2 regions of the Streptomyces sp. NPDC012888 genome follow, and region 1 is predicted to be linked to the other one. Evidence: riboswitches for the same ligand, from Rfam matches in the RefSeq annotation. Region 1 holds a riboswitch; the other holds the start of a gene.

Evidence for each region. Region 1 has a riboswitch for S-adenosylmethionine ahead of ACFY61_RS00810 (aminotransferase class V-fold PLP-dependent enzyme). Riboswitches for the same ligand answer to the same signal wherever they lie in the genome.
Region 2: linked by a shared signal. The riboswitch ahead of thrC (threonine synthase) and the one ahead of ACFY61_RS00810 (aminotransferase class V-fold PLP-dependent enzyme) in region 1 are both predicted to bind S-adenosylmethionine.

Annotation. Positions count from the first base shown of each region.
Region 1 covers NZ_JBIBBM010000001.1:181,388-188,535, reverse strand. Annotated here, with positions in the region: gene ACFY61_RS00830 (NYN domain-containing protein) at 1-1,359, opposite strand, end outside; gene ACFY61_RS00825 (hypothetical protein) at 1,435-1,674, opposite strand; gene ACFY61_RS00820 (rhomboid family intramembrane serine protease) at 1,793-2,530, shown strand; gene ACFY61_RS00815 (Lrp/AsnC family transcriptional regulator) at 2,527-2,808, shown strand; gene ACFY61_RS00810 (aminotransferase class V-fold PLP-dependent enzyme) at 2,857-4,248, opposite strand; SAM riboswitch class IV at 4,462-4,578, opposite strand; gene trpD (anthranilate phosphoribosyltransferase) at 4,666-5,730, opposite strand; gene ACFY61_RS00800 (cytochrome bc complex cytochrome b subunit) at 5,883-7,148, opposite strand, start outside.
Region 2 covers NZ_JBIBBM010000015.1:111,052-118,199, forward strand. Annotated here, with positions in the region: gene ACFY61_RS24660 (MoaD/ThiS family protein) at 23-301, opposite strand; gene thrC (threonine synthase) at 340-1,614, opposite strand; SAM riboswitch class I at 1,632-1,781, opposite strand; gene ACFY61_RS24670 (glucosyl-3-phosphoglycerate synthase) at 1,957-2,934, shown strand; gene ACFY61_RS24675 (trehalose-6-phosphate synthase) at 3,005-4,453, shown strand; gene otsB (trehalose-phosphatase) at 4,988-5,836, opposite strand; gene ACFY61_RS24685 (DUF3263 domain-containing protein) at 5,912-6,202, opposite strand; gene ACFY61_RS24690 (extracellular solute-binding protein) at 6,287-7,148, opposite strand, start outside.

The DNA.
Region 1 (7,148 bases):
GACGCGCGAAAGCCGCTTCAGCAACAAGGCGGACGCGACCGGTCGCGCCCCGGCCTTGGCCACGCCGTCGGCCACCTCGCGGTCGGTGGAGACCACGACCACCGGCCGGCCCGGCGGCTCGGCCCGCACCAGCTGCCGGATCAACTCGTCCGCGGTGACGCCCGGCTTGGAGAACAGCACCCGCACCCCGCGCGGCGGCGCGAGCAGCACCGGGGCCGCCAACTCCGCCCCGTCGAACACGCAGGTCATCTCGGCACCGGTCTGCGCGGCCAGCATCGACAGCCCGCCGAGGAGCCGCAGCCGCTGCTTCTCCAGCGGCATCGTCGGGTAGCCGGTCTTGGTGACGTTGTAGCCGTCCACCACCAGATGGGCCTGCGGCAGTGCCAGCAGCTGGTCCAGCAGCGCCGGGTCGGTCTCCGACAGGGCGCGCGCCGCGATGTCCTTCGGGGTCATCCGGCCCGGCTCCACCGCGTCGACGGTGTCGGCGGGACGGGTCGACACCGGTGGCAGCGCCAGCTCCCGGCGCAGCCCCTGGGCCGCGTCCAGCACGGTGTCCAGCAGCAGCCTCAGCCGCATGTCCTCGACGCTGCGGCCCTCCCTCGTGGCCCGCCGGGACGACTCCAGCGCCGACTCGGCCTCGGCGAGCCGCGCCTTGAGGCGCCGGGTCTCGCTCTCCGCGGCCGCCACCTGGGCCGTCGCCTCGGCGCGGATCCCCTCGATCTCGGCGGTCGTCTTCCGCAGGGCGGCCTCGCCCCGCTTGACGTCGTTCTGCGCGCTGCGCAGCTTCCGCTGAAGCGATTCGGCTTCCTTGCGGGCGGCTTCCAGCTCGGCCCGCAGCTGCTCGCCGCCGGTGCGCTGGGCCTCCCGCAGTACGGCCAGCTCCTCGCGCAGCCGCTCCAGTTCGCGCCGGCTCTCCTCGCCGAGCCGTTCGGCGTCGGCCCGCTGGGCCTCCTCACCGGCGGCGGCCACCAGCTTGACCCAGCCGGCCGGGCGCAGCACGTACGCGGCGGCGGCCACGTCCAGCGGGTCGGCGGCCGCGGGCGGGGCCCCGGACTCCAGGGCCCCGGCCAGCTCGGGCTGGGCCTCGCGGACCTTCTCCGCGACCCGGCCGCGGAACACGGCGTCGGTCTCGACGGCCGCGGCCATGGCGTTCCCCGCGAACTTGGCGCGGCGGGTCGGGGTGAAACGGGCGTACTGGCGCAGCTGGGCAGGGAGGTCGGCGAGCGTCAGGCCGCCGAAGGCGTCCGAGACGAGCGCGACGACGCGGCGCCGGACGCCTTCCGGCAGCGGGCGGTCGAGGACCTCGGCGGCGTCGCCGGCCGCACCGGCCGGCTCAGCGCCGCTTGCTGGCTCCACAATCCGTCACCCCTACCGTGATGTTCCGCTTGCCGTTCGCTTGCCGTTCCGTGTCACCGATCCGTGTCACCGATCCGTTCAGGAGTCGGCGCCGGGCCTGTCCACGAGCTCGATCTGGTCCACCGCGTTGCACCAGCGGCAGCGGACCGACTCGATGGTCTCATTGACCACCTCGCGCTCCTCGACCTTCGGCTCTCCGGCGAGGTCGAGGTGCACGTACTCCACGACCTTCGACGAGCGGGTGACGTCGAAACGGGTGAGGTTGCCGCACAGGGTGCAGCGCCACCGGGTCGTGGCGGTCGGCAGGGGAACCGTCATCGTGCCGTCTCTCTCCTTCGTCGCTTGTTCAAGTAAAGCGCCTGACGTACAGCAGCACGTAACCCTACGGGCTGCCCGGCCCGGCGGGGCGTGCAGGCGGTATCCGTCCGGTTACGGGATGCTCTTGCCCATGATCGTAAGGTGGCGGGCGGTGTGCGAGGCGGTCCGGGGGGCGCCGGTGACCTACGCGCTGATCACCGCGTGCTGCGCGGTGTTCCTGCTCGGCCCGGCCTCGGGGATGAACCCGGCGTACGGCTCCGGGGACGCGCTGGTGGAGTCGGGGACCGCCCACTTCCGGCGCTGGGGCGTGGTCCCGGCGGAGCTGTTCGGCGGCCGGGGCGACGGGGAGCCGCTGACCCCGCTGACCGCCCTCTTCGTGCACGGCAGCTGGCTCCACCTGCTGGGGAACATGCTGTTCCTCTTCGTCTTCGGCGCGATGACCGAGGAACGGATGGGCCGGGCGGGGTTCTGGCTGTTCTACCTCTGCACCGGCTACCTGTCGCTGGTGGCGTACGCGGCGGCCAACGCGTCCTCCGACCACACCCTGGTCGGGGCGTCCGGGGCGATCTCGGCGGTGCTGGGCGCCTTCCTCTGCCTGTTCCCCCGGGCCCGGGTGACCAGCCTCTTCCCGTTCCTGCTGTTCCTCCCGCTGCGCTTCCCGGCGTGGATGGTGCTGCTGTTCTGGTTCGCCCTCCAGTGGCTGGCGGCGCACCGGGCCGGCAGCGGGCCCGGGGTGGCCTATCTGGCCCATCTGGCGGGGTTCTCGATGGGCTTCCTCTACGCGTGGGTGCGGTACCGGCGTACGACTAGAGTGAGGCGACCAGCGACGGCCACCGAGGGAGACAGCCAGCCGTGATCACCGCGATCGTGCTCATCAAGACCAGCGTGGACCGCATCCCGGAGATCGCCGAGTCGATCGCCGCGCTGGAGAACGTCAGCGAGGTCTACTCCGTCACCGGCACCTACGACCTGATCGCCCTGGTCCGGGTGGCCCGCCACGACGACCTGGCCGACATCATCCCCGGCCGCATCAGCAAGATCCCGGGCGTGGAGGCCACGGACACGCACGTCGCGTTCCGCACGTACTCGCAGCACGACCTGGAAGCGGCCTTCGCCATCGGCCTGGACGCCTGACCCACTCCCTCACCGCGCGCGCCCCCGCCGCTCAGACGCCGCTCGGCGTCAGCGGGACGCGGGGACGCAGCGGCCGTCCTCCTGGTGGTAACGCCACTTCGCGCCGTCCGCCACCAGTTCCCGCACCGCCCCTACGAAGCGGTCCACGTGCTCGTCGGGGGTGCCCGCGCCGAAGCTGACCCGGATGGCGTTCAGCGAGGGCGCGCCGGGAGCGGTGGCCTCCGGGGAGCCGCACTCGCCGGGCTCCTGCGGGGCAGAACCCAGCAGGGTGCGGACCAGCGGGTGGGCGCAGAACAGGCCGTCGCGCACGCCGATGCCGTACTCGGCGGACAGGGCGGCCGCGAAGTGCGAGCTGTTCCAGCCGTCCACCACGAAGGAGATGACGCCGACCCGCGGCGCGTCGTCACCGAACAGGGAGAGCACCCGGACCCCGGGCACCTCGGCCAGGCCGGCCCGGACCCTGGCGATCAGGTGCTGCTCGCGGGCGACCAGCTCGTCGAATCCGGCCTCGGTGAGGGCCTTGCAGGCGGAGGCGATGGCGTAGACCCCGATCACGTTCGGGGAGCCGGCCTCGTGCCGGGCGGCGGTGGTGTGCCAGTCGACGTCGACGCCGCCGTCGGCGTGGCGGGCCACCGTACGGGAGGCCCCGCCGCCGGCCAGGTACGGCTCGGCCTCCTGGAGCCAGTCGGCCCGCCCGGCCAGCACGCCCGAGCCGAACGGCGCGTACAGCTTGTGCCCGGAGAAGGCGACCCAGTCCACGTCCAGGTCCCGGACCGACACCGGGTGGTGCGGGGCGAGCTGGGCGGCGTCGAGGACGACCCGGGCGCCGTGCGCGTGGGCGGCGGCGGCCAGCTCCCGGACCGGCCACAGCTCGCCGGTGACGTTGGACGCGCCGGTGACGCAGACCAGGGCGGGGCCGTGGGGTTCGCGGTCGGCGAGGGCACGTTCCAGGGTGGCGACGGCTTCGGCGGGGGTGCGGGGCGCGTCCAGGTAGCTGACGTCGGCGTCCCGCCAGGGCAGCAGCGAGGCGTGGTGCTCGGTCTCGAAGACGAAGACCCGGCAGCCGGCCGGCAGGGCCCGCGCCAGCAGGTTCAGCGAGTCCGTCGTCGAGCGGGTGAAGACCACCTGGTCGGACGGGCGGCAGTCGAGGAACGCGGCGACCGTGGCGCGGCTCTGCTCGAACAGGTCGGTGGAGAGCTGGGAGAGGTATCCGGCACCCCGGTGGACGCTGCCGTAGTACGGGGCGTAGGCGGCGACGTCGTCCCACACGCGCTGCAGGGCCGGGGCGCTGGCCGCGTAGTCGAGGGCCGCGTAGGGGACTTCACCGCCGGTGACCAGGGGGACGGTGACGTCCCGGCCCAGCACGGGCAGCGGCCCGGCGCAGCAGGTGTCGGAGTCGGCGGCGGCAGCGGTGGCGGTGGTGTTCAGGGTCGCGGACATGGCGGTGTCTCCCGGGAGGGCAGGGCTGAATGGCTTCGAACGTCCCGTCCGCGGGTACACGGGTGCCGTGTCGGGATGCGGTACGGGTGTGCCTCGACGCGCCGGACCGCTGCGGTCCGCACGGAGGGTGTGAAGAAGGGGGCGCTACGCGCCTATCGCATTCGCTTGCTCACGAAAGAAGGCTCCTCGGGACCAGGACCCCTGGTGTCGAGGGGTCCGCGCTTGCCGCAGGCCTTGCTGCCTGCGACCTGGTCATCACCCGGGGCACCCCGCCACGGACGGAGGGTTGCCGGACAGCAAGCCGGGGCCAAAACGCTGTCACTCGTGACCTGGTCAGACATCCTGCCACAAGATCCACCCAACGCAAGACCCCGGTCCACGATGTGGAACGGGGTCGGTGTGCGTGGGGCTGCGGGGCTACGCGTTGCTGGCCGCCACCCAGCGGTCGAGCGCGGCGCGGGCGGCCCCGGAGTCGACGGCCTCGCCGGCGCGCACGATCGCGGACCGCAGCTGCTCCTCCAGCGAGCCGGAGGAGGGCTCCAGGGCCACCAGCGCCGCCGCCGAGTTCAGCAGTACGGCGTCCCGCACCGGGCCGGTCTCGCCGGCCAGCAGCCGCCGGGCCACGTCGGCGTTGTACGAGGCGTCCGCGCCGCGCAGCGCCGCCACGTCGACCAGGTCGATGCCGACGTCCCTCGGGTCGAAGGGCTGCTCGTGCACGGCCCCGTCACGAACCCACCACACCCGGGACGTGGCGGTGGTGGTCAGCTCGTCCAGGCCGTCGTCCCCGCGGAACACCAGCGCCGAGGAACCGCGTTCGGCCAGCACGCCCGCGACGATCGGGGCCACCCGGGCGTCCGCCACGCCCGTGGCCTGCGCCTTGACCCGCGCCGGGTTGGTGAGCGGGCCGAGGAAGTTGAAGGTGGTGCGGATGCCGAGCTCGCGGCGGGCGGCCGCGACGTGGCGCAGCGCCGGGTGGAACTTCACCGCGAAGCAGAAGGTGACGCCGGCCTCGTCGGCGACCTCCGCCACGCGGGCGGGCGTGAGGTCCAGGTTGACCCCGAGCTTCTCCAGGACGTCGGAGGCGCCGCTCGCGGAGGACGCGGCCCGGTTGCCGTGCTTGACGACCTTGGCGCCGGTACCGGCCACCACGATCGCCGACATGGTGGAGATGTTGACGGTCTTGGCGCCGTCGCCACCGGTGCCGACGATGTCCACCGTCCGGCCCGGCACCTCGATCAGGTTGGCGTGCGCGTACATCGTGCGGACCAGGCCGTTGATCTCCGCGACCGTCTCGCCCTTGGCCCGCAGGGCCACCATGAAGCCCGCGATCTGGGCGTCGGTCGCCTCCCCGCGCATGATCCGGTCCATCGCCCACGCGGTGTCGTCGGCGGTCAGGTCACGGCCGGAGAGCAGGGCGTCGAGGACGGCCGGCCAGGACCCGGCCGCCACGCTGTCGCCGCCTGCCGGGGTCACAACGTTCATGGTCCGCTCCTGGGTCCACAGTCCGAATGGGAAGGGCTCAAGCCTATCCAGCCGCGGGGACGGCAAAGAGCCCCGTCCAGCGACTGGACGGGGCTCTCACCGTGGCGATCGTTTTTCAGTCAAACGGATCAGGCCCGATGGGCCGGGGGAGGTCAGTGGTGGCCGTGGCCGCTCTGGATCTCCTTGTACTCCTCCACCGAGGGCTTGTCGATCTGCGTGCCCTCGCCGTAGAAGCCCTTGCTCAGCTTGGCGCGCAGCTTCTCGCCGCGCGTCACCTTGCGCTCCACGCCGTTCTCGTCGACCGTCGGGCCGATCTCGACCGGGCGGTACTGCTCGTGCGCGGTGAGCTTGTACAGCTGGGACTGCGGGAGCGGCTCGTGGACCTCGACGAACTCACCGTGCGGCAGGCGCTTGATGATGCCGGTCTCGCGACCGTGCAGCACCTTGTCCTTGTCCCGGCGCTGGAGGCCGAGGCAGATGCGCTTGGTGATGACGAAGGCGATGACCGGGCCGACGAAGAAGCCGATCCGGGTGAACCAGGTGATCGAGTTGATCGACAGGTGGAAGTACTGCGCGAACATGTCGTTTCCACCGGCGATCAGCAGGATGACGTACCAGGTCAGCCAGGCCACACCGAAGCCGGTACGGGTCGGGGCGTTGCGCGGGCGGTCCAGGATGTGGTGCTCGCGCTTGTCGCCGGTGACCCAGGACTCGATGAACGGGTAGACCGCGATCGCGACCAGGACCAGCGGGAAGATCACCAGCGGGATGAACACGCCCAGGACCAGGGTGTGGCCCCACAGGTTGATCTCCCAGCCGGGCATGGCACGGATGAGGCCTTCGGAGAAGCCCATGTACCAGTCCGGCTGCGCGCCCGTGGACACGTGGTCCGGGACGTACGGGCCGAGGGCCCAGATCGGGTTGATCGAGGCGATGCCCGCGATGGCGGCGATGATGCCGAACACCAGGAAGAAGAAGCCGCCGGCCTTCGCCATGTACACCGGGAGCAGCGGCATGCCGACGACGTTCTCGTTCGTCTTGCCGGGGCCCGCGAACTGGGTGTGCTTGTGGTAGAAGACCAGGATCAGGTGGGCCACCAGCAGGCCCATCATGATGCCGGGCAGCAGCAGGATGTGGATCGAGTAGAACCGGGCCACGAAGTCGTGACCGGGGAACTCGCCGCCGAAGAGGAAGAACGACAGGTACGTGCCGACGACCGGCACGGACAGGATCGCGCCCTCCATGAAGCGGACACCGGTGCCCGAGAGCAGGTCGTCCGGCAGGGAGTAACCGGTGAAGCCGGTGAACATGCCGAGGACCAGCAGCAGGAAGCCGAAGACCCAGTTGATCTCACGCGGCTTGCGGAACGCGCCGGTGAAGAAGACGCGCATCATGTGCACGAGCATGGCCGCGACGAA
Region 2 (7,148 bases), on a different contig from region 1:
CGCGCGTCAGCCCGCGGAGGGGTCAGCAGCCACCGGCGACGGCCGGAATGATGGAGACGCCGGCGCCGTCCGGCGTCGCCGTCTGCAGCCCGCCCTCGAAGCGCACGTCGTCGTCGTTGACGTAGACGTTGACGAACCGGCGCAGCTTGCCCTGGTCGTCCAGGACGCGCGCGGCGATCCCCGGGTGGTTCTTCTCCAGGGACTCGATGACCTCGGCCAGGGTCGCGCCCTCGGCGGGAACCTCGGCCTGGCCGCCGGTGTAGGTGCGCAGGATGGTGGGGATGCGGACGTTGACGCTCATGGCGCTACTGCCTTTCCGGTAGTGCGTGGGGAGGGTGGTCAGGCCAGGCCGGCGGCGCGGAACGCGTCCAGGCTGGGGCGGATGACGGCGGTCTGGCCGGTGTCCCCGGCGACCGCGTCGAGGGTCTTCAGGCCGTCACCGGTGTTGAGGATGACGGTGGTCAGGGACGGGTCGAGGACGCCGTTCTCGATGAGCTTCCTCGTCACGCCGACGGTCACGCCGCCCGCGGTCTCGGCGAAGATGCCCTCGGTCTGCGCGAGCAGCTTGATGGCCTCGACGACCTGCTCGTCGTTCACGTCCTCGACGTAGCCGCCGGTGCGGCGGGCGATGTCGAGGACGTACGGGCCGTCCGCCGGGTTGCCGATGGCGAGGGACTTGGCGATGGTGTTCGGCTTCTGCGGGCGGACCACGTCGTGGCCGGCCTTGAAGGCGGTGGACACCGGGGAGCAGCCCTCGGCCTGGGCGCCGAAGATCTTGTACGGCTTGTCCTCGACCAGGCCCAGCCTGATCAGCTCCTGCAGGCCCTTGTCGATCTTCGTGAGCTGGGAGCCGGACGCGATCGGGATGACGATCTGGTCGGGCAGCCGCCAGCCGAGCTGCTCGCAGATCTCGTAGGCCAGGGTCTTGGAGCCCTCGCCGTAGTACGGGCGGAGGTTGACGTTGACGAAGCCCCAGCCCTCGCCCAGCGGGTCGCCGATGAGCTCGGAGCAGAAGCGGTTGACGTCGTCGTAGTTGCCCTCGATGCCGACCAGGTCGCCGCCGTACACCGCGGCCATGACGACCTTGCCCTGCTCCAGGTCGTGCGGGATGAACACGCAGGACCGGAAGCCGGAGCGGGCGGCGGCGGCGCCGACGGCGCCCGCCAGGTTGCCGGTGGAGGAGCAGGAGAGGGTGGTGAAGCCGAAGGCGCGGGCGGCCTCGACGGCGATGGCGACGACGCGGTCCTTGAAGGAGTGCGTCGGGTTTCCGGAGTCGTCCTTCACGTACAGCTTGCCGGTGACGCCCAGCTCCTTGGCCAGGTTCTCGGCGTCCACGAGCTTGGTGAAGCCCGGGTTCAGGTTGGGCTTGCCGGCGACGTCGGCCGGGACGGGCAGCAGCGGGGCGTAGCGCCAGATGTTGTTCGGGCCGGCCTCGATCGCGGCGCGCAGGGCCTCCGGGTCGCCGGCGGGCAGGTCGTACGCCACCTCCAGCGGGCCGAAGCACTCGGCGCAGGCGAAGATGGGGCCGAGGTCGAAGCGGGTTCCGCACTCGCGACAGGAGAGCGCGGCGGCGGGTCCGAGATCGACGGGGGTGGCGACAGTCTGTACAGCCATGACGGCGAGGCCCTTTCTCCTCATCTTCCTCATGACGCGTTTCGTCACGAGACGGATTTGGCACCTTCCCTAGCCGGGGACCTCGCTGCAGATTGCGAACGCGAGAACCGACTGGAGGGTTGCCGGGGCTTCAACGGGCCGTTTCCCTCTGCCCCTCTGGATGAGCGGTATGGCTCCGGGCCGCGCGCTCTATGGCGCACCCGGGCATTTGTCTGCGAGCACCCCCGGCATGCGGGGGTCCTGCGCGTTGTTCAAGACTGTAACCGAAGGGACGGGCGCGTGAGACAGACGTCCGAACCGCGAGATGGATCACAAGACGGACGGAACCGGGGAGTGCCGCAGGTGCTGGAAGAGGTGGAGCGCTGGTTGGCCCGGCGTTCCTGGACCGCCGCCGACAGGCCGCTCGACCTGCTGCTTTCCGCGAAGCGGGCAGCCGGGACGACGGTGAGCGTCGTGCTTCCGGCGCTGGACGAGGAGCCGACCGTCGGGGCGATCGTCGAAACGATCCGGCGTGAACTGATGGACGGCCTTCCGGTTCCCCTGGTCGACGAACTGGTGGTGGTCGACTCGGACTCGAGCGACCGGACCGCCGAGGTCGCCGCCAAGGCCGGTGCGCGGGTGGTCCACCGCGACGAGATCCTGCCGCGCGTCCCGGCCCTTCCCGGCAAGGGCGAGGTGCTGTGGCGTTCGCTGCTGGCGACCAGCGGGGACGTCGTCTGTTTCGTCGACGCCGACCTGCGCGACTTCTCCTCCGTCTTCGTCTCCGGGATCGTCGGCCCGCTGCTGACCGACCCGGACGTGCAGTTCGTCAAGGCCATGTACGACCGTCCGCTCAGCCCGGAGGTGGACGGCGGGGCCGCGGGCGCCGCGCCCGGGCAGGGCGGCCGGGTGACCGAGCTGGTGGCCCGCCCCCTGCTCAACCTGCACTGGCCGCAGCTGGCGGGGTTCGTCCAGCCGCTCGGCGGCGAGTACGCGGTGCGGCGATCGCTACTGGAGCGGCTGCCGTTCCCGGTGGGGTACGGCGTGGAGCTGGGCCTGCTGGTCGACGCCCTGCACACGGTCGGCCTCGACGCGCTGGCCCAGGTCGACGTCGGCGTCCGGCTGCACCGCCACCAGAGCGGCCAGGCCCTGGGCCGGATGGCCGCCGCGATCTACCGGACGGCGCAGGTGCGGCTCTCCCGCGGCCATCTCGTGCGGCCGGTGCTGACGCAGTTCGAACGCGGCCCGGACGGGTTCGTCCCGCGCGACCACGCCGTGGACACGGAGGAGCGGCCGCCGATGCGCGACGTCGCGGAGTACGCGCGCCGGTACGTGGCCTAGCGGCCCGTCGGGCATGCCGGCCGGAGGAACGGGACGTTTGAGCGAGCGCGGGCCGGGCTAGGTTCGCCGCATGGCTTCCCAGGTACTCGTAGCAGCGAACCGCGGCCCCCTCTCGTACACCCTCGCCGCCGACGGCACCCTCGGTGCCCGGCGCGGCGGCGGCGGTCTGGTCTCAGGACTGTCCGCCGCACTCGCCGAGCAGCCGGACGCGCTGTGGATCTGCGCGGCGCTCTCCGAGGGGGACCGGGAGGCGGTGCGCCGCGGGGAGTCCGAGCCGGGCGTGCGGATGCTCGCGGTGGACCCCGCCGTCTACGAGGACGCGTACAACGGCATCGCCAACTCGGTGCTGTGGTTCCTGCACCACGGGCTGTGGAACACCCCGCGGGAGCCGGTCTTCGACGCGGAGTTCCGGCGCCGGTGGGACTCCTACCGCACGTACAACCGGACCTTCGCGGAGGCGCTGGCCGCGGAGGCCGCGGACGGCGCGGCGGTCCTGGTGCAGGACTACCACCTGGCGCTGGTCCCGGGCATGCTGCGGGAGCTCCGTCCGGACCTGCGGATCGCCCACTTCACGCACACCCCGTGGGCCTCCGCGGACGACCTGCGCAGGCTGCCGGGGGACGTCCGCGAGGAGCTGCTGTGGGGCATGCTCGGCGCGGACGAGCTGGGCTTCCACACGTGGGGCTGGGCGAGCGCGTTCGTGGCCGGGGCGCACGTCGACGGCGAGGGGGGCACCGCGCAGGGGCTCTGGCCGAGCGGTGACCCGTGGCGGGGCGTGCGGCACCGGCGGTGGGGCGGCCCCGAGCGCCGGACCCGGGTGGCGGCGTACCCGCTGGGCGTGGACGGGGAGGAGCTGCGCGCGCTGGCGCACCGGCCCGAGGTGGAGGACCGGCTGGCGGCGCTGCGAGCGGAGGTCGGGGACTGCCGGACCATCGTCCGGGTGGACCGGACGGAGCTGTCGAAGAACATCGTCCGCGGGCTGCTGGCGTACCGGGAGCTGCTGACGGCGCACCCGGAGTGGCGGGGGCGGGTCGTGCACCTGGCGTCCGCGTACCCGTCCCGGCAGGACCTGGAGGTCTACCGGGACTACACGGAGGCGGTGTCGGCGCTGGCGGAGCGGATCAACGCGGAGTTCGGCACGGAGGCGTGGACGCCGGTGCTGATCTCGGTGAAGGACGACTTCGCGCGCTCGCTGGCGGCGTACCGGATGGCGGACGTGGCCCTGATCAACCCGCTGCGGGACGGGATGAACCTGGTGGCCAAGGAGATCCCGGTGGTGTCCGAGCAGGGCTGCGCGCTGGTGCTGTCGACGGGGGCGGGGGCGTACGAGGAGCTGCGGGAGGACGCGCTGGGGGTGAACCCGTACGACGTCTCGGAGACGGCGGAGGCGCTGCACCGGGCGCTGGCCATGCCGGCGGGGGAGCGGGCGGACCGCACGAAGCGGCTGGCTGCGGCGGCCACGGCCCTCCCGCCCACCACCTGGCTGACGGCCCAGCTGACCCCCCTCCTCCAGCGCTAGCGCCCGCCCGGCGCCGGGCGGGAATGCCGCGCAGCGGCACTTCCAGGCCGAGCGGTGCTTGAGCGGGCCCAGCCGGAGCTCCGGCCGACCACGCGGGGCGCGGCCCCACACCCCGCGCCTCAAACGCCGACGAGGCTGGATCGCGCGGCAGCACTTGCCCGCCGGGCGGGAATGCCGCGCAGCGGCATCTCCAGCCCGAGCGGCGATTGAGCGGGCCCGACCGGAGCTCCGGCCGGACACATGGGGCTCCGCCCCAGAACCCCGCGCCTCAAACGCCGGCGAGGCTGGGTTTCCCCGCCCGGCGCCGGGCGGGAATGCCGCGCAGCGGCATTTCAAGCCCGAGCGGCGATTGAGCGGGCCAACCGGAGCTCCGGCCGACCACGCGGGGCGCCGCCCCACACCTTCCCCCAGACTCCGTCCGGGGGGACCCCCACGCCTCAAACGCCGGCGGGGCTGGGTTGCCGGCAAGGCTGGGGCTCCGCCCGGACACGCGGCCGGGACTGGCGGCGGCTCGGCCGCGCGGCGCGGGCCGGCTCAGGGGAGGGTGGTGGCCAGGGTGGCGAGGAACGTGGCGACTTCCGCCGGGCCCGAGAGCGTGAGGTCCGCGCGGGCCGAGAGCTCCGGGACCTCCGCCGACCCGCTGCACACCAGCAGCCCCGGCAGGCCCTCGGCCCGCCGCTTCTCGACCGCGGCGTACGCGGCCAGGTCGCCCAGGTCGTCCCCCGCGTACACCACCGCCTCCGCGTCCACCTCCGCCAGGTACTCGGTCAGGGCGACGCCCTTGTCCATGCCCGGCGGCCGGAGTTCCAGGACCGCCCGCCCGGGCTCGACGATCAGCCCGTGCTGCTGCGCCAGGTCAGCCAGCGGCTCGCGGAGGGCGGCGAAGGCCGCTCCGGGGTCCTCGGTGCGGCGGGTGTGGACGGCCAGGGCTCGGCCCTTCTCCTCGATCCAGGTGCCCCGCCACGCCCCGATGGAGTCCAGGAAGCCCGGCAGCTCCGCCCGCACCGCGGCGACACCGGGGTGTTCGGCCGGAGCGTGGACGATGCCGCTGACGGCGTCCCAGCGCTCCGCCCCGTAGTGCCCGAGCACCACGAGGTGGTCCAGGCCGGGCGCGCCGGCGAAGCCGCCGTAGCGGACGGCGACGGAGGCCGGGCGGCCGGTGATCACGGCGACGGAGGCGACCTTCGGGGCGAGCGCGGACAGGGCCGGGAGGGCCCCGGGGTGGGCGCGCGCCAGGTCCGGGTCGGGGACGATCTCGGCGAGGGTGCCGTCGAAGTCGAGGGCGACCACGGATCTGCGCGGCTCGCGCAGCAGGGCCGCAAGCCCCTCGCGTCCGGCGGCGGTGACGGGCGTCGGCAGGTCGTTGTGCGGATGGCTCCCCATACGACGCGACCCTACCGGGGCCCGCCCCGGCCCGCCCAGGTTCCGCGCACAGCCGCCGCCCCGGCGCCCGCCCCGCTACCGCCGTGCGCGGCGGGAGTCGCGGATGCGGCGGAGGCGGTTGACGGTGCCGGGTGCGTGGGCCAGCGCCCGCGGGTCGTCCATCAGGGCGTTGAGCAGCTGGTAGTAGCGGACCGGGGTCATGCCGAGCCGCTCGCGTATCGCGCGTTCCTTGGCGCCGGGCCCGGGCCAGCTGAGGCCTTCGTAGGCGAGGACGGCGGCCTCGCGCTCGGACAGCCCGACCGCGCCCGCGTCCCGCTCCTCGCCGCCGTGCTGCTCGTCGTCCCCGCGTGCCGTGCCGTCCGTCATACCGTCCAACATATGCCGGGCCGCCGACACACCCGTCCGGCCCAAGCCGGCCGGCCCACGCCGCCCGACCGACCCCGCCGCGCCTCAGTCCGCCAGGTCCGCCGTGCGGGCCGTGTCGGCCAGTTCCTTCAGCGTCCTGCCGGGCGCGTCCCCGCCGGGCCGCAGCGCTCCGCCGATCTTCTGCTTGACGTTCTCGCTGACCGTGGCCCATGACTTCTTGTTCACCGGGTACAGCCGCGATCCCGGCAGCGCCGTCAGGAAGGTCCGCAGCCGGGCGGCGTCCTCGCCGCCCGCCCCCTCCATCGCCCGGTAGCCGCTGGTGGTGGCCGGCAGCAGCCCGTAGGCGGTGGTGAACCGGGTGACGTTCTTCGTCTCGTAGAGGTGGTCGAGGAACTTCCCGGACTCGGCGCGGTGGCCGTTCTTGAAGGCCATGACCCAGTCGGCCACGCCCATGGCCGGCTGGTCCCGCCCGTCGGCGGTGGGCAGCGGCACCATGCCGTACTTCACGCCCTTCGCCTCGGCCTGCCGCATCAGCGTGGGGTGGCCGTTGAGCATGCCGACCTCGCCCGCCGCGAACGCGTCGAACGCGGCCTGCCGGTTCAGGTCGGCCGGGTCGACGGGCCCGGTCAGGCCCTGTCCGCGGAGCTTGTCGCGGAGCCATTCGAAGGTCTTGACGTTGGCCGGGGAGTCGAGGGCGTAGCGCTCCTCGCTGTCGGTGTAGCCGCCGCCACCGGCGAGCATCCACATCATGGTCTCGGCCTGCGCCTCCTCCCGCCCGAGCGGCAGCGCGACGGGCGTCCTGACGCCGGCGGCCTTGAGCTTCTTGGCGGCGGCCTCCAGGTCGTCCCAGGTCTTGGGCGCCCACTTGCCGTCCTTGCCCGTGACCCCGGCCTCGGCGAACAGCTTCTCGTTGTAGAAGAGCAGCCGGGTGCTGGCCACGAACGGC